DNA from 2 places in the Rhizobium sp. BIGb0125 genome. Region 2 is predicted to be linked to the other one. Evidence: predicted binding sites of a transcription regulator. Region 2 holds the regulator's gene; the other holds the start of a gene.

Region 1 (9,735 bases), on a different contig from region 2:
GTTTTCGAGATCGGTATGTCGGAATATGACGCCTCGATGGTCTACATGCCGCTTCCCGAAGCGCAGCTTTATTTCAATGCAGATGGTCTGGTGCAATCGATCGAGCTGTTCGTGGAGCATCCAGATCAGGTTGATACACTGCGTCCACTGGTGGAAGAAGCCGCAGGCCGGCAGATTTACATCACCGACTGGCGTCAGCGTAACCAGACCTTCTTCTCGGCCCTTCAGGTTGAACGCAACGTCATGTTCATGATCCTGACGCTGATCGTGCTTGTCGCAGCGCTTAACATCATTTCCGGCCTCATCATGCTGGTGAAGGATAAAGGTAGCGACATTGCCATTCTGCGCACCATGGGTGCAAGTTCCGGTGCGGTCATGCGTATCTTCTTCATGACCGGTGCTGCAATTGGTCTTGTGGGTACCTTTGCCGGTGTTCTGCTCGGCGTGATTGTCTGCCTGAACGTGGAATCGATACGCCAGTTCTTCTCGTGGGTGTCAGGTACGGTGCTGTTTGATCCGCAGCTCTATTTCCTCAGCCAGCTTCCGGCTGAAATGGATATCAGTGAAACCATTTCCGTTGTCATCATGGCGTTGACGCTGTCGTTCATTGCCACGATCTTTCCGGCATGGCGGGCTTCAAAGCTCGATCCTGTGCAGGCTCTGCGATACGAATAAGGAACGCGACATATCATGAGCAGAAACATCGCGTTGCGGCTGACGGGCGTACATAGAAGTTACGGGCAGGGCGACAGTGTCCTCCATATTCTCAACAATGCCGAGTTCGAATTGCGAAGTGGCGAGATTGTTGCGCTGGTCGCCCCGTCGGGCACGGGTAAATCCACGCTGCTGCATCTTGCTGGTTTGCTGGAGCACCCGGACGAGGGTGAGGTTTATGTCGATGGTTTGCCTTGTGGCACATTGGCGGATGACAAGCGCACGGCAATCCGCCGCAGCGATATCGGTTTCGTCTACCAGTTCCATCACCTGCTGCCGGAATTCACCGCGCTTGAAAATATCATGATGCCGCAATTGATTGCCGGTCTTCCCGACAAGGAAGCCCGTCGGCGCGCTGCACAGCTTCTTGACTACATGCGGATCGGCCACCGTGCCGATCACCGCCCGGCTGAGCTTTCCGGTGGTGAACAACAGCGCGTGGCCATTGCCCGTGCCGTTGCCAATGCACCGCTTCTGCTGCTGGCCGATGAGCCAACCGGCAACCTCGATCCCGAGACGGCCCATTATGTGTTTGAAGCACTGGAGGCGCTGGTGCGCCAGTCAGGACTTGCGGCGCTGATTGCGACCCATAATCACGATCTGGCCGCACGCATGGACCGTCGCGTCACTATCTCCGAAGGCAAGATCGTCAGCTTCTAATTTTGCCGCACATCACATGACCTGAGTTTGAGGAGAACCCGGCCACCGCGCCGGGTTTTCTTTTGCGCGCACATCAGGCGGGAACTTTCACGCCGCAACGGAATTTAAAAGAGACCAAAAAAACATATTGACTCTGAAACAAAATGAGAACAAACTGGAAACATAACGAGTAAGGAGAGTACAATGACCGACATGATCCGTGACGTTGCCGCCTTCGCTTCCATCGCTGTCTTTGTTGCCAGCTTTTCTGTGATCCTCACTGCACTCTGATATTTTTGCCGCACATAACAGCGTGTATGTGCGGTTGTCCTCGTTGTTCTGTGCTATTGGCTGTGGACTTTGCGGGCTGAACATCAGAAAATCCCCGTGATTCAGAACACGGGATATGCGGCGCATGAGTGATACCAATTCCACCAATGGAAATGCAGGGCAGGCCGGTGGAACACCTGGTTTCGTGCATCTTCGGGTTCACTCGGCCTATTCGCTTCTGGAAGGCGCGTTGCCGCTAAAAAAGGTTATGTCCAAGGCGGTGTCCGATGGGCAGCCAGCCATTGCCATAACCGACACCAACAATCTGTTCGTGGCACTGGAATTTTCGGAAAAGGCGCGTGATGAGGGCTTGCAGCCGATTATCGGCTGTCAGGTTTCCGTCGATATGGAAGACGCCATTGAAGAACGGCGTTCGAACAATCTCGCAAAACTTCCCGCCCTTGTGTTCCTCGCAGCCACCGCTGCGGGTTACGAGCGTCTGGTGGATCTCATCAGTCGCGCTTATCTCGATGGTGAAAGTGGCCAGTCGGTACGCGTCAATCGCTCCTGGCTGGAAGAGGGCGATAATGACGGGCTGATCGTGCTGACCGGCGCCTCTGGCGGCCCTGTCGATATGGCCCTGAAAGACGGGCACACCGCCCTGGCTGAGAAACGCTTACTGGCTCTCAAGGGCCTGTTTGGCAATCGCCTTTATATGGAATTGCAGCGGCAGGGCAATTACGACCGGGCGCATGAGCGCCGTGTCTTGACGCTTGCCTATGAAAACGACGTGCCGCTGGTTGCCACCAACGAAGCCTTTTTTCCGTCACGCGCCGATTACGAGGCCCATGATGCGTTGATGGCCGTGGCCCACAACGCCATCGTCTCCGATGATACCCGCTTTCGCCTGACGCCAGACCATTATCTCAAAAGCCGCGAGGAAATGGTGAAACTGTTTTCCGATTTGCCGGAGGCATTGGAAAACACCGTCGAAGTGGCGCATCGTTGCTCCTACGTGCTGAAAAAGCGCGGACCTATTCTGCCGCGCTTTACCGGCGCCAGTGACGATACCGATGCTGCCGAAAAGGCGGAGTCGGAAGAACTGCGCCGTCAGGCCGTTGAAGGCCTGGATATGCGCATCGAAAAGCTCGGTATTGCCGCTGGCTATACCGAAGAAGAATACCGCGAACGACTGGACTTCGAGCTCGGCATTATCGAGCGTATGAAATTTCCCGGTTACTTCCTGATCGTTGCCGACTTTATCAAATGGGCCAAGAACCACGATATCCCGGTTGGTCCGGGCCGTGGTTCCGGTGCGGGCTCTCTGGTTGCTTACGCGCTGACCATTACTGACGTTGATCCGCTGCGCTTCTCGTTGCTGTTCGAACGCTTCCTCAATCCTGAACGCGTTTCGATGCCCGACTTTGATATCGACTTCTGCCAGGACCGCCGCGAAGAGGTGATCCGCTATGTGCAGCAGAAATACGGCCGCGAACAGGTAGCGCAGATCATTACCTTCGGTTCATTGCAGGCGCGTGCGGCGCTGCGCGACGTTGGTCGTGTGCTGGAAATGCCTTACGGTCAGGTCGACAAGATCTGTAAGCTGGTGCCCAACAACCCGGCCAATCCAACACCGCTGTCCAAGGCAATCGAAGAAGAACCGAGACTGCGTGAAGAGGCAGAGGCTGAGCCGGTGGTGGCGCGTCTGCTGGATATCGCCCAGAAGATCGAAGGTCTCTACCGCCACGCCTCGACCCACGCTGCCGGTATCGTGATCGGCGACCGTCCGCTGTCGAAGCTGGTGCCGATGTACCGCGATCCGCGCTCCGACATGCCGGTAACCCAGTTCAACATGAAGTGGGTTGAAAGCGCCGGTCTCGTCAAGTTCGACTTTCTGGGTCTGAAAACCCTGACCGTGTTGAAGGTCGCGGTGGATTTTGTTGCCAAGCGCGGCATTCATGTCGATCTGGCCGGCATTCCGCTGGATGATCAGAAGACCTACGAAATGCTGTCGCGTGGTGAAACCATCGGCGTGTTCCAGGTGGAAAGTGCGGGCATGCGTAAGGCGCTGATTGGTATGCGCCCCGACTGCATTGAGGACATTATTGCGCTTGTGGCGCTCTATCGTCCGGGCCCGATGGAAAACATTCCGGTCTACAATGCCCGTAAACACGGTGAGGAAGAGCTGGAATCAATCCATCCGATGATCGACCACCTGCTGAAGGAAACGCAGGGCGTTATCATCTATCAGGAACAGGTGATGCAGATCGCCCAGGTTCTCTCCGGTTACTCGCTCGGCGAGGCCGATCTTCTGCGCCGCGCGATGGGTAAGAAGATCAAGGAGGAGATGGACAAGCAGCGCGAACGTTTCGTCGAAGGCGCGATGAAGAACAATGTGTCGAAGGCGCAGTCCGACACGATTTTCGATCTTCTGGCCAAGTTCGCCAACTACGGCTTCAACAAGTCGCACGCAGCTGCCTACGCGATTGTCTCCTACCAGACGGCCTATATGAAGGCGCATTATCCGGTGGAATTCCTTGCCGCCTCGATGACGCTTGATATGGCCAACACCGAAAAGATCAACGACTTCCGCCAGGACGCCTCGCGTATGGGCATCGAAATCGTCGCGCCTTCGGTGCAGACGTCGTTCCGCAAGTTCGAGACGGGTGAAAACCGCATCTATTATTCGCTGGCGGCCTTGAAGGGCGTCGGTGAAGGCGCCGTTGACCACATAGTTGAGGTGAGGGGTGACAAACCCTTTGCCAGCCTTGAGGATTTCTGCCAGCGCATCGATCCAAAACAGATCAACCGGCGTGTGTTTGAAAGCCTGATCAATGCCGGTGCCTTCGATTGTTTCGGACGTGACCGTGCCGAACTGATTGGTGGTCTTGATCGCGTTATCGGTTTTGCGCAGCTGGCACAGGAAAACCGCGTCAGCGGCCAGTCGGACATGTTCGGCTCCGGTGGCGCCAATGGTCCGGAACGGCTTGCACTACCAACCTTCTCGCCGTTTCTTGCCTCTGAAAAGCTGCTTCGAGAATATCAGGTTCTTGGCTTTTACCTAACCGCCCATCCGCTCGATACCTACCGTGCAACGCTCGAAAAGCTGCGTGTGCAGAACATTGCCGATTTTACCGTCGCGGTAAAACAGGGCGCGACCGCAGGCCGTCTGGCTGGCACGGTAACCGGAAAACAGGAGCGCAAAACCAAGACCGGTAACAAGATGGGCATCGTGACATTCTCGGATGCGTCCGGCCAATATGAGGCCGTGCTATTTTCGGAAGGGCTTGGCCAGTACCGCGATCTGCTGGAAGTTGGCAAATCGCTTGTCATCACCGTTCAGGCGGATGAGCGCCCTGAAGGCATCGGCCTTCGTATTCTGACCGCTCAGTCACTGGAGGAAAAATCCGTCTCGATGCAGAAGGCATTGCGGGTTTTTGTCCGCGATTCCGGTCCGCTTAAAATGATTGCCAAACATCTGAACGCCAAGGGCGATGGTCTGGTGTCCTTCATCGTGATCAAGGATGACGGGCAGCGCGAGATTGAGGTGGAATTGACTGAAAAATTCCGTATCTCACCGGAAATCGCCGCCGCCTTGCGGGCAGCGCCGGGCATTGTCGATGTCGAATTGATGTAAGGCCTTAAAACAATTATCGCCCCGTTTTGTCTGCGGGGCGATAAGGCAAGAACCTAAACCTGGCGGTTACGACGGGCGTCGTATCGTCTTGGTGATGGTAATGAAATCGGTGCCCTGTCCGGTCTCGGGGAAGTGACTGAGGTCTGTAATGGTAATCGATGTGCCAGCGACCAGCAGGTCTTCAATGCGCTTGCGCGCGTCCTTGGGAATGTCGATCCGGTCGAGAACTTCGCTGGCGCTTTCCTGCAATTCAAATTTGTCCGCATCGATACCGAGCCTGCGCATCGTGGCGGCCGGCAGGTGGTTTTCGAGCGTGATCGAATACCAGTCGGCCCGCCCATTGGCGTGGTCAACAGCCGTCGCTTCCATGAAATGTGTGCCAAGCGGCAGGTTGGGGTCCTTGATGCCAACAGGCACTTCAAACAGTGGCTTGAAGTCCTGGCGTACCTGAAGCTGCCCGGCAGGTTGGGCGTCGTAACCGCTCGCCGCATAAAGCGCTGTCACGAATGCATCGGTAACAGCGGTTCCTTTTTCGCTCAGGCCCTTCCAGCGTTTGAAGCCATTGATGGCGCTGATGGTCATCTGTCCCATTTGGCCATCGGTCTTGCCAGCATCAAAACCAAGCGTGTTGAGCATGGTCTGGATGTCGACCATCTTTTCGCGGTCGCCGCGTCGTGTAATCAGGATACGCATCGGTTTGGTGTTCGGTTTAACGACAGTTTCCGGCGTCACCGAATTGGTCTGTTCATTCATCGCCACTTCCACCTTCAATGAAGGATCGAAGGAGGCGGGACGCAACTCGACATCGGACAGCAGCAGATTGCCATCTGGCTGTTCAACGGTCGGTTGGAACAATGTGCTGTGCCAGATGCGCTGCGGCTCAACCGGTTTTTCTGACACGATCACATGTACGCCGCGCTCGGTCTTGCCATAAAGCAATTGGGCAAACCCGGCCGGCAGACGAATACAGCCATGCGAGGCAGGGTAGTTCGGCACCTTGCCTTCGTGAAGCGCAATACCGGACCATGTCAATCGCTGCATGAAGGGCATCGGCGCATTCGAATAGATATTCGATTCGTGGTATTTGCGTTTCTCAAGAATTGAGAAAATGCCGGTTGGCGTGTCATGACCGGGTTTGCCGGTCGAAACTTTTGAGGTTTTTATCAGTTCGCCATTGTCATAAACGGCAACAGACTGGGTGCTTTTTGAGACGATAATTTGCAGTCCTGCGGAATCATACGCGAAGGCACTTTGTGCCAGTACGGAAGTCGACAAAAGACAAGCACCCAGAAAAAGACGCAATACCATGGGGCTACTTACTCCAACGCAATACAGAGGCCTGGAGTTTATCAATTAGCATTTAATGAAGTTTTTAAGCGCCTTCACGACTTCGTGTAATTGCGCCGTTTTACAGCCTACTTTTTCACTTCGAATGTATAGCCCGTCTCCACGCTGGCCTTGCCAAACTTGTCGCGCAGCTTGTCCATGGCAGCTTCCGCCGCCGCACGTCGTGACGCCTGCTGATCGATGAGATCGGGCGGATCGGCAATGTGGGCATCGCTGAGATCAGACACCCCAATGCCGATCAGGCGGAACTTCGTACCATCCGTTTCCTTTTCCAGCAGGCTGAGACCGGTGCGGAAAATACGATCTGCAAGCTGCGTCGGGTCATCCAGTCGTTTGTTGCGGGTGCGGCTTTTGAAATCGGAAGTTTTCATTTTCAAAACAACGGTATGCCCGGCTATGCCGCTCTTCTTCAACCGCCAGGCAACTTTCTCCGATAGCGATCGTAGAATGGACACAAGGTCCTCATGCCGCGAAATATCGTTGAAAAAAGTCGTTTCGGACGACACGCTTTTGATCGGGTCGTTGTTATGCACCGTGCGGTCGTCAATGCCCCGCGACAGGCGGTAGAGCCGCTGTCCCATCGTGCCATAGCGGCGCATCAGCGTGTCTTCTTCCATAACCTGCAACTGGCCTATCAAACGAATGCCATCGGCCTCCAGCGTCGCGGCAAAGGCTTTGCCGACACCCCAGATGGTGGTGACGGGGCGGGTGGCCAGAAAGCTGACGGCTTCCTCTTGCCCGATCACCGAAAAGCCGCGTGGCTTTTGCAGGTCTGACGCGACCTTCGCCAGAAACTTGCAGTAGGACAAGCCGACGGAAATCGAAATGCCGACTTCCTTTTCCACGCGCTTGGCAAATTTGGCCAGCACGCGGGCAGGCGGATCATGATGCAGAAGTTCGGTGCCGGACAGATCGAGAAATGCCTCGTCTATGGACAGTGGCTGCACCAGCGGCGTCAGTTCCTGCATCATGCTGCGGATCTGACGGCCAACCGTGCTGTATTTTTCCATGTTAGGTTTGACGACAACCGCCTCGGGACAGGCCTCCAACGCCTTGAACATCGGCATGGCCGAACGCACGCCATGAATGCGGGCAATGTAACAGGCAGTCGAAACGACACCACGTTTGCCACCGCCGATGATCACGGGCTTGTCCATCAGATCAGGATTGTCGCGCTTTTCGATCGAAGCGTAAAACGCATCGCAGTCTATATGCGCCAGACTGAGATCATAAAGTTCGCCGTGATAGACAAGGCGAGGGCTGCCGCATTTCTGGCAACGGCGAATACCATCGGGCTGACCGGCCAGACAATCGCGGCAAAAACCGGGGGCGTGTTTTGTCATGGTCAACTCAGGAACAAAGAATGAACGTTCGCCACGTTATTCTGTTGCCGGAATTTACTCAAGAGAGACCTTTAAAAGAAACCCGGGGGAGTGGGCTCAATACACACCCGAATCGAGACCCGGACCGGAAAAATGGTGCCACGCGGCAGCAACGTCCTCGGGTTTTGTTTCTGTTGCTGCGCAAAATGCCATCAGGTCAGGCTCGTGGCTCATCAGAAAATCAAGTAATCCGGCAAAAAAGCCCGGGTCGCTGGCGGCGTGCCGCAGCATATTGGCCTGCAGGCCACTCAGCGCCAGAAAGCGGGAAAGCAAGTCGGGTTCATTGGCCAGCCAGCCAAGTATGGCGGCGGCTGTTTCTTCCGGTTTTGCCGTGGCGGCAGCACTTGTTTTTTTGTCTCGCAGCATTTCTTCGCCGAAGTTACCTATTTTTCAACCAAATCGCATTAGCGTCGTTAAACTATATACGATGGAATCGGTTCTGCGACACACTTATATGTCGGTGGCATGGTTTCAAGGCGCATTGAGGAATTGTCGCTATGCCAAAACAGGTCATGATAGTTGAAGACAACGAGCTTAACATGAAGCTCTTTCGCGACTTGATCGAGGCGTCGGGTTATACCACGATCCAGACACGCAATGGCATGGAAGCCCTTGATCTGGCACGTAAACATAAGCCCGACCTCATTCTCATGGATATTCAGTTGCCGGAGGTGTCCGGTCTGGAAGTGACCAAGTGGCTGAAGGAAGACGATGAATTGCACGTCATTCCCGTTATTGCCGTAACTGCATTTGCGATGAAGGGTGACGAAGAACGTATTCGTCAGGGCGGCTGTGAGGCTTACGTCTCCAAACCGATCTCCGTTCCCAAATTTATTGAAACTATTAAAACCTACCTTGGCGATGCCTGAAGGCATTTGAGGACTGATAATGACAGCAAGAATTCTGGTCGTTGACGATATACCGGCAAACGTAAAGTTGCTGGAAGCGCGTCTGCTTGCTGAATATTTTGATGTTCTGACCGCGGAAGACGGCTTCAAGGCACTCGAGATTTGCAACAACACCCAGGTCGATATTGTCCTGCTCGACATCATGATGCCGGGTATGGATGGTTTTGAAGTCTGCGAAAGATTGAAATCCAATCCGCGGACTATGCATATTCCCGTCGTCATGGTAACCGCACTCGATCAGCCGTCCGACCGGGTACGTGGCCTCAAGGCCGGTGCCGATGACTTTTTGACCAAGCCGGTCAATGACCTGCAACTGGTGTCTCGCGTCAAAAGCCTCGTTCGCCTGAAAACCATGAGCGACGAATTGCGCATGCGCGCAGAAACGGCGCGTGCCATTGGCATTGAAGACCTTCTGCGCGATGAAGGTCGCATCGAGGAGCCGGGGCAGGTGCTGCTGGTCGATCCGCGTGCGAACTCTCAAGAACGCATTATCAAGATGTTAAAGCCAGTCGCGGAAGTGACAGCCATTTCCGATGCACAGGCGGCGATCTTCGAGGCTGCGGAGCAGGGCTTTGAACTGGTCATCGTTAGCAGCAGTCTTGATGACTACGACCCCTTGCGTCTGTGCTCACAGTTGCGCTCGCTCGACCGTACACGGTTCCTGCCAGTGTTGCTTATTGCGGAGCAGGGTGGCGAGGACATGATCGTGCGTGCGCTTGATCTTGGCGTCAACGATTACATTACCCGTCCGCTGGACCCCAACGAGCTTGTGGCCCGCACACTCACCCAATTGAAGCGCAAGCGTTACAATGACCGCCTGCGCAGCAGCGTTCAGCAC
Region 2 (9,735 bases):
GCGCCACGCAGCCATGGCTTCACATCACCTTGGGCAAGCGTTTGAGAGCGGCTTACCAGCCATGCCCTTACCGGCGGCAGGAAATGCACATGCTGATGGCCATCGAGATAATGCGGCAAATGCCCCATCTCTTTGGTGAAGGCTGCAAGCTGCGAGTCCAATTCGGCATGCACCTGCGCGGTAAACTCTGCCGTTGGCCGCAACGCGCCAAGGATCAGCTCTTTCAGCGGCAGTAACCTGCCATCTTTGCTGATGGCGGGTGCATCGGTCAGAGGTTTGAAATCGGTCAGCGTCAGGTGAATGCCGGCAAAGACATCGCTATACCTCTGACACTCTTTCAGCTTTATCGCCTCAGAGGGCCATTCCGGAAACAAAGTCATGCAGCCGGTGCCGGATAGATTGCCCTTTGATATCAGGTGGCGAATGCCATCGCTGACGGCCGGTGACAGGCCATAATCATCAGCAACCAAAAACACCTTAGTGTCCGCCATGCTCATGGCGTTTGTTTTTCAGCGGACTGCGCGGCCTTGTCCAGCGTCTTGATGTCGCCTGATCTATGCACGCGGCGCACCAGATACAGCGGGCGATCCTTGGTTTCGGCAATGCCAACCCAGATATATTCGCCGAGCAGGCCAAGCAGCGCCAGATTGAAGCCGCCGAGCACCGACACCGCCACCATGAGGCTTGGATAACCGGGAACCGACACGCCGTAAAACAGCACTTCAAAGACGATCTTCAGGCCATAGAAAATGCCGCAGATACCAACCAGCGCACCAATGATCGATACCAGCCGCAAAGGCAGCGCCGAAAACGAGGTGATGCCCTCCAGCGACAAGGACAGCAGCGACAGGTTGGACCATTTGGTAGCTCCATGCTGGCGCTCGTCCGGCACGTAACCAATGGCCTTCTGGCGGAAGCCTGCCCAGGCGTATAGCCCCTTGTTGAAACGGCGACGGTCGCGGATATTCAACATCGCCTCGACAACCGGGCGGCGCATGACGCGGAAATCGCCAGCATTTTCCGGCACGATAAAACGCTGACGGAAATTGATCAGCCAGTAGAACAGATGAACGGCGGCCGCCTTCTTCATCGATTCCTGCAGGCGGTCATCACGTACCGCATAAACCGCATCGAGATTTTCGTCGGCCGTCAGCTGCGAAATCATGTCGAGTGCGACAGTCCATGGGTGCTGCATGTCGGCATCCATAATCATCACAAGATCGCCCCTGCACTCTTCCAGACCGGCAAACACGGCAACTTCCTTGCCGAAGTTGCGGCTGAGTTCGACGATGCGCCAGGTGCCCGGCATTGACGTGATGTAGCGTGTCACGCTGTCATCAGTGCTGCCGTCATCGACCAGCACCACCTCGAGATCGAGATCGAATTTTTCACGCAGTTCCCCCGCCACCTTTTCAATGAAGGTGGTGAATGCCGGCACGTTTTCCCGTTCATTTAAAAACGGTACGATGAGTGAAAAAAGAGCCATGCCCCGATCCCGTTACAAAATTCGCACTATCAGTTCTGCGGCTTGACCAGCCAGATCTGGAGATCCCAGCTGCCCTTGCCGTTTATACCGGTGACTTGAAGGTCTTGTGGCGCGGGCAACGGGCCAACCAGCTTGGTTGAGGCATCGGTGCATTTCGATTCGCCCTTGAAGCAAACCAGAACCAGCCCCTTCTGACGCGCTAGTTCCGGTGTCAGATAACCTTTGGCATATTCCGCCGAGTTGCCATCCACAATCAGCGGTGCGTAACGCGAGTAGAAGGACGTGCCATCAGCCAGACCACGGCTGCCCGCGACATAAAAGCCCTTGGCACCGCCACTTTCCGCCAGCCATAGCTCATCGATGCGGTCGGACACGGCCTCCAGGGGCACATTGCGGAATGATTCAAACTCACCGTAGTTACGGTCCACCATGGCGATGACAGGCCCAGAAGCGATCATGCCCAACAGGTAGATGACGGCAACTGTCACGGCGCGTCCGATATTGCGCTGCAGCCACTGCTGCGGCACCAGAAGCGCAATCAGAACGGCAATTGGCGTGAAGATCGGCAGTACCCAGACGGCGCTCAGTTCTGCCTGCGCGGCAAAGCCCAGAATGATCGTCAGGATAAATGGCAGGATGCTGAAGGCCAGCAGCGCGCGACCCTGAACGCTGTCTCGCAGGCGGGCAATATTGGCAGGCTGAAAGGCCGGGCCCTTTTCGCTTTTGTCATGACGCACCAAAAGCGCAACCAGCAGAGCGCCAATCGTATAAAGCGGCACGCCCACCACGAATTTCAGCGCCTTGGTGAAAATGTGCAGCCATTCGCCATCACCCTGCTCTGCGGCATAAACGATGGGCAGGAAATCATGCTCGAACAGCCAAAGGACATGGCCGGCAATGGTGACGAAAAACACCACCAGCACGGTGAGACCGAAGGTGGACAGCAGCGCCGCACGGGCCTGCTTGTCGAAAGATGCATGCAGGAACAGCGCCAGCAGAACGACACCGGAGTGATATTTGGTCAGCATGGCCGCAGTGGCCAACAGGCCAATCATCACAGCATCAACAATCCGGCGCCCTTCAAGGCCGCGCAGATAGAATACGAACAGCCAAGCCCAGATTGGCGTCATTGCCGAATTGGCATTGTATTTGATGGCCAGGAACGACAGTGGCGGCATCAGCATGGCGCAAATGACCGCCATCAACTGCACATTGCCATCACCGAACCGCGCAGCAATGCGCCAGACGGCAGCAAAGGTCAGAGCGCAATTGACGGCGGAAAACAGGAAATAGGCCCAGTTCTCATGTGGGAAAACGGCAAACCATGCGGCCGTGGTCCAGCCGAAGAATGGCGGATGTTTGTAAGTGCCCCACTGCCACAGCGCGCCCCAGGCGTAGTTTTCAACCATGTCGCCATATTGGTCGAGGTTGAGCTTGGAGAATGCGGCATGCATGGTCAGCGCCAGAACGAACAGCAGAATGACGCCGACAATCGAGGCCGTCTTTCCCTGAGCAAACGCAATTTTGTCCGAACGTTCCATGGCCGATTTCCCAACAGCACGCCCTGCTTCAAGCGGCTTGATTTCATAACTTCACAAGGTCGAAGTCCCGATAGCACAACCAAAGGGGACACGCATTACGCAGTTGTGCATTCCTGCGCTTTTACGCAGAAAATCAAGGCTGGATTAGGTGCGAAAATCCGGCAACTGGAGACGCATCTCTGAAATCATCACGCCATGCCATGAATGCAAAAAAGCCGCCCCGAAGGGCGGCTTTTTCAAAATCAACTTCGCAGCGATTAGCGCGAGTAGAATTCGACCACGAGGTGTGGTTCCATGACGACTGGGTATGGAACGTCAGACAGAGCTGGTACGCGAGCAAAGGTCGCAACCATCTTGTTGTGATCAACTTCGATGTAGTCAGGAACGTCACGCTCAGCGAGCGAAACAGCTTCCAGAACAACGGTCAGCTGCTTGGACTTCTGACGAACTTCAACAACGTCGCCTGGCTTGCAACGGTAAGAACCAACGTTAACGCGAACGCCATTAACCGTGACGTGGCCATGGTTGATGAACTGACGCGATGCGAAAACGGTTGGAACGAACTTTGCGCGGTATACGATCGCGTCCAGACGGGACTCGAGCAGACCGATCAGGTTCTCGGAAGTGTCACCCTTGCGACGGTTAGCTTCGTCGTAGGTTGCGCGGAACTGCTTTTCACGCAGTTCACCGTAGTAGCCCTTGAGCTTCTGCTTGGCGCGCAGCTGCGTGCCGAAGTCGCTCATCTTGCCCTTGCGGCGCTGACCGTGCTGGCCAGGACCGTATTCGCGGCGGTTTACTGGGGACTTAGGACGACCCCAGATGTTTTCGCCCATGCGGCGGTCAATTTTATACTTAGACGATTCGCGCTTGCTCATCGTATTTCCTTCTCAACATATTATACCGGTTTGTTGCCAAACCGGATTAAGGAAACACGCCCTCCTCTGAGTTCTGTTGATGAACTCTGACAGGTCTCTCACATTTGCGAATGGAGAAGCCACGGGACATGTCGGTGATGTTGACTACCGAACGTCAGTTATTAAAACTGCAAGGCAGTCAACGAAACACACCGGGCTTTGCGGCCCGGCGTTGATGGGGCTTCTAGGTGGCCTTCATAAAATTGTCAACGAGAAAAAAATTGCATCCCGCCCTTGAAAGCGCATTTTCCTGCACTATTTCCTTTGTCGTGATCAGGACTCGGGCCCCTCTGGCGTATTACCGGACAATACGTGATGTCGAGTCTCTTTAGGTTGGGGCCCACGTTTATTTCTGTCACACGTTCCCCAGCCATATAGCCAACCTGTCCGGCAAAGGTTGACTGATGGACTTTCTGTTCTCGGATTTTCTCGGCACCCCCACATGGATGTGGGCGGTCTTCATTTCTCTCGTTCTTGGCCTTTTGGCACTGGACCTTGGTGTTCTGCATAAGAATTCCAAGGAAATCGGCATTCGCGAAAGCTTGCTGATGTCCGCTTTCTATATTGTCATCGGTTTGTCCTTCGGTGGCTGGATCTGGTACCAGTCGGGCCAGCAGCCTGCCATGGAATATATCACTGGCTTCGTGGTGGAAAAAAGCCTGGCGATGGACAACATCTTCATCATCGCCATGATCTTCTCCTATTTCGCCATTCCGCGCCAATACCAGCACCGCGTGCTGCTGTGGGGTATCTTGGGCGTGATCGTGCTGCGTGGCATCATGATTGCCGCTGGCGCTGCCATCGTCGAAAACTTCCACTGGGTGCTGTACCTCTTTGCGGCCTTTCTGGTGTTTACCGGCCTCAAGATGCTGTTTTCGGCCGATCATGATGAGAACGATCTCGACAACAACCGCATCCTGAAGTTCCTCAAGCGCCACCTGCCGCTGACAAACCGCCTCCATGGCGAAAAGTTCTTCGTCAAGGAAACCGACGAGAAGACCGGCAAGCTGAAAACCTTTGTCACCCCGCTGTTTCTGGCGCTGGTGATGGTGGAAATTGCCGACCTGATCTTTGCGGTTGATTCGATCCCGGCGATCTTTGCGATCACCACCGACCCGTTCATTGTCTATACGTCGAACATTTTCGCGATCCTTGGCCTGCGTGCACTCTACTTTGCGCTGGCTGCCCTGATCCACCGCTTCGCCTATCTCAAATATGCGCTGGCTGCGGTTCTGGTGTTCGTTGGTTCGAAAATCTTCGTGGCTGACATGCTGGGTCTGGCAAAAATCCCGCCTGCCGTCTCGCTTGGTGTGACCGTCGCAATTCTGGTGACCGGTGTTGTCGGTTCGCTGTTTGCCACACGCAAGCAAGCAAAGGCTGTCGAATATTGTCCCGCTTCACAACATCCCGAAACTCCACCATCCTCGGCGCAACGCCGAGGATGGGCACCACAAGATGGCCGGTAACATCAGGCCATGTCTGCGATTTCAGCACGATGATTCTCGGACGCGATCCGAGAATGAACAACAGCAGATGGTCGGGACGCACCCGACCATAAGATAGAATAACGGCTTAAAAAAACAGCAGCCTTATTCGGCTGCCAGCGTCGCCTCATCATCAGCCGCATCCGCATCACCGGGTGCGGTTTTTGCATCAAGGTCCGGAAATGCCACGATACGCTTGCCGGAGAAATCGGCATGCACCACGACCAGTTCCTTCTCCTCGAAATAACCGAGCAAACGGCGTGCACGGCGTGCAGAATGCGTGCCATAGGCGCGAGCAATACGGGCATCAGATGGGCAAGGCTCCTCGCCCAGCGCGGCTTTAACCAGCATCAGGAATACGCCCTGCAGATCGTCGGAGACGTTTTTCGACAGATCGAGTGCCGTTTGCCAGCTTTCACTTGCCGCCATTTCGGCATCAACGCCGGAACGGGTAATTGCCACCTGACGGCGGAATTCCGACAGCGCCATCGGCGTGCCGGGAATGCGGCGCATGCGGGCACGCACCAGAAAGTCCTGATAGAGCACCGCATCGGTGCGATAGGCCGACTGCGGATCATCCAGAATTTCGTAGAGAACGCCTGAAATCTTCTCTTCGCGCTCTTCCGGCGTCATGTCCGAGGCGCTGCTGCGCTGCGGCTGTTCGGAGGCTGGCGTGATCGCCGCCGGCGTCGAGCGCGACAGCTCTGCCAGAATGTCCGTTGTCGGGCGCGGTGCCGGTGGCGTGCGGCGCACAGGGGCGCGCGTAAATTCTTCCGGGTCTGGCGTGAAGATCAGGTCTTCCACGTCCTGCGGTGCATCGGGCAGCGGCATCAGCTTGGGCGATGACGACCGAGCCGAGGTTTCCACAGCACCAATGACGATAGGCAGTGGGCGGCGCGACAGAGCCGGGCCAAGCGCCACGAAATTACCACGCTGCAAATCGCGGAACATTTCCGCCTGACGGCGGTCCATGCCGAGCAGGTCGGCTGCGCGTGCCATGTCAATATCAAGGAAAGTACGGCCCATCAGGAAGTTGGAGGCTTCCGCCGCCACGTTCTTGGCGAGTTTTGCCAGACGCTGCGTGGCGATAACGCCGGCCAGACCACGTTTACGGCCGCGACACATCAGGTTGGTCATGGCGCCAAGCGAAGCCTTGCGGGCATCTTCGGTTACTTCACCAGCCACGGACGGCGCAAACATCTGCGCTTCGTCGACCACCACCAGCACCGGATACCAATATTCGCGGTCGGCATCGAACATGCCGTTGAGGAATGCAGCTGCGGCCCGCATTTGCTGTTCGACATCAAGACCTTCAAGCGTCAGGACGCAGGATACGCGGTGCTGGCGAATACGGTTGGCAATACCGGCCAACTCACCCTCTGTGCGCTCGCCATCCACAACGATATGGCCGAACTTATCAGCCAGCGTCACGAAGTCCCCTTCAGGGTCAATAATGACCTGCTGAACCCAGGGGGCGGATTGTTCCAGAAGCCTGCGCAGCAGATGCGACTTTCCGGAACCGGAATTGCCTTGCACCAGCAGACGCGTGGCGAGCAATTCCTCAATGTCGAGTTTGGCAGCCTGCCCACCCGATAGCGTTCCCATGTCGATGCCGACCTGCAATGCCCTAAAACCTTATACTGTCAAAAATAGATGTTGAATGCCGACTCCGAACGAGCAGCGAACCCTCCCCATAACAGAGATTTCAACGCAATGCTTCCTCGTGAAGGTAAAAATGCACAGGGAATATGCGCTGCCAACCCAATCTGGTGGAGAGAATCAAACGAACCGAATCATGGCACCTTACGATATCAGATCGATAATCATGCCGGTTGGTCGGCTAACGGGCGGTGTTGCGCGCCTCAGCTTTCTGACGGATCGTTTTGTGATGAATTGACGTGAAATCGTTTAAAAAACAGCGTGATAGGCAGCGATTACACGTCTTGGCTGTTTGAAAGAAAATTCACCGGCGCGGCGATTACGAAATATTAAAGCCTTGCGGAACACATATGGAACATATAGTGTATGTTCTGCATTTGTTTCGATTTTCATCAACGGTTGGGGTGCGACTTCATGCTCACACGCAAACAGCAGGAACTGCTTCTTTTCATTCACGAAAGAATGAAAGAATCCGGTGTTCCTCCCTCATTTGATGAGATGAAGGATGCGCTTGATCTCGCGTCCAAATCCGGCATTCACCGGTTGATCACAGCGCTTGAAGAACGTGGCTTCATTCGCCGCCTGCCAAACCGGGCGCGCGCACTGGAAGTCATCAAACTTCCTGAAGCCTATTCGCCAAGCCTCAAACCACAGCGTGGCTTCTCACCAAGTGTGATCGAAGGCAGCCTTGGCAAACCAAAACCGGTTGTCGCCCCTGCTCCGACCCCCGCGCCTGTCAGCGCCAATGATGGCGGCAGCTCGGTATCGGTGCCGATGATGGGACGGATCGCGGCCGGTGTGCCGATCTCCGCCATCCAGAACAACACACATGATGTGTCCGTGCCGGCTGACATGCTGGGTTCTGGTGAACATTACGCACTGGAAGTGCGCGGTGACTCGATGATCGATGCCGGCATCTTTGACGGCGACACGGTCATCATCCGCAACGCCAAGACCGCCAATCCCGGTGACATCATCGTGGCGCTGGTCGATGATGAAGAAGCGACCTTGAAGCGTTTTCGCCGCAAAGGTGCATCGATTGCGCTTGAAGCTGCAAACCCGGCCTATGAAACCCGTATCTTTGGACCTGACCGCGTCAAGATTCAGGGCAAGCTGGTCGGCCTGATCCGCAGATACCACTAAGCGGTCATCAGCAGACCCATATCACTGCCAGGTGACGCGCCAGCGCGTCATCGCTACTGTCGCCGGAAAACGCCCGACAAAACTTGCCTTCAACTCACTTTAGTCTAGTGACGGTCCAGCAGTTGCGAGACATGCGGCGGTACTGCTGTTTCAAATGTCCTGCTGCGCCAGTTGTAATAACGATGCATGGTCCATGGACGGTAGGAACCATACATGGCAGCTGTCATTCTCTCTATCGGCAAATGCCGGTTTGCGGCGGTTGTTGCCTCAGTTGAAAATGTGATCTCCAGCGATCCGGTGCGCCGCAATGTCTGGGCACTGAGCAAAAAGGCGCCGGAGCGGCAGGTTTCAAATGATGTGGGACGCGTGGTGATAACCACAGAACCGATGTCGCAGGCGAGACCAAGATATCTGTTATCCAGCACGGAAATCACCACCTGCCCCTTCGCTGATCTGGCGATGCACCAGCTGTCGCGGCGGCAGGTAAAGGCATCAGATGCGTTTGTAACGGCGGCAGACATCACCTGCCTTTCCGTCTGAATGGTGTGTTCGTCCAGCATCGGCCGTCTTGATCGTGGTGGCGCAGCATCAGCATTGCCAGTCGTTTTGTCATTGGTGTCGTCAGGCGGAGGTTCTGGGACCGGCAGTTCCGGCAGCATGTTTGGCCGAATATATTTGTCAGGTAAGAACAAAGCCCGCGCCCATTGGTCATAGATAAAGCCGAATGGGCGTTGGCTGGTGCTGGCAACCTGATCCTCGCCAACCAGTGCCATCAGTTTCCCGTCCTCAAAAACCACCAGATCGGCATTGTCCTGCTGCCGTGACAGCACAAACAGCACAAGGCCTGCCAACAGGAACACAGCACTTACCCAAGCCAGTCGGGTGCGAAACAGTGTCAGCGCCAATAGGCCAAGCGTTCCAGCGCCCAAAAACCATTGATGCTGTCGTCCGACCCCGGCATCGCCTCCCCATGAGGCCACATAGGTGGCAATATCAATTGTCATCGCCATGCCGTAACCCATGACGGTCAGAAACGGCCCGTCCAGCCCGAAGGGCATCAGCAACATGGCGATCAAGGCAAAGGGCATGACGATGAAAGACATAACCGGCATGGCGGCGAGGTTCGCCGCCAGTCCATAGGTGGTGACACGGTGGAAATGTTCCATCGAATAGATGGCCGTGGAGACCCCGCCAATCAGCGAGGTCACGACAATACCGGCGCAGAAGCTGCCAAAGATGGACAGGCCCTTCAGGGTAAGCGGCGTATGTGTCGTCCGGAATGTTGCGCTGTCTTGTGCGGCGCGCCGCCGTGTCCAGAAACCATACGCGGCGACCAGCGCAATGGTTGCCGCAAAGGACATCTGGAAACTTGGCCCCATGACCTCTGACGGCGAAACGCAGATAATAATGATGGCGGAAATGGCAACATTTCTGAGGCTGATCGAGGGACGGTCAAACAGCACGGCGATCAGCATGATCGACATCATCAGCCATGCCCGTCCGGCAGA

Evidence for each region. The regulator LexA, encoded in region 2, represses DNA repair genes until DNA is damaged. The targets are predictions, from matches to a motif close to TGTTCNNNNTGTGTTCNG.
Region 1: the regulator LexA is predicted to act here: its motif matches at 1,509-1,526, upstream of dnaE (DNA polymerase III subunit alpha).

The regions. Positions count from the first base shown of each region.
Region 1 is NZ_JANUDV010000002.1:220,599-230,333, reverse strand. Features, by position in the region: gene M2418_RS05105 (lipoprotein-releasing ABC transporter permease subunit) at 1-675, shown strand, start outside; gene M2418_RS05100 (ABC transporter ATP-binding protein) at 691-1,374, shown strand; gene dnaE (DNA polymerase III subunit alpha) at 1,769-5,260, shown strand; gene M2418_RS05090 (L,D-transpeptidase family protein) at 5,327-6,568, opposite strand; gene M2418_RS05085 (DNA polymerase IV) at 6,676-7,950, opposite strand; gene M2418_RS05080 (DUF3572 domain-containing protein) at 8,047-8,355, opposite strand; gene M2418_RS05075 (response regulator) at 8,487-8,858, shown strand; gene M2418_RS05070 (PleD family two-component system response regulator) at 8,878-9,735, shown strand, end outside.
Region 2 is NZ_JANUDV010000003.1:655,426-665,160, forward strand. Features, by position in the region: gene M2418_RS11530 (ChbG/HpnK family deacetylase) at 1-497, opposite strand, end outside; gene M2418_RS11535 (glycosyltransferase family 2 protein) at 494-1,486, opposite strand; gene M2418_RS11540 (glycosyltransferase family 39 protein) at 1,516-3,027, opposite strand; gene rpsD (30S ribosomal protein S4) at 3,285-3,902, opposite strand; gene M2418_RS11550 (TerC family protein) at 4,346-5,407, shown strand; gene M2418_RS11555 (ATP-binding protein) at 5,531-7,048, opposite strand; gene lexA (transcriptional repressor LexA) at 7,499-8,227, shown strand; gene M2418_RS11565 (ComEC/Rec2 family competence protein) at 8,332-9,735, opposite strand, start outside.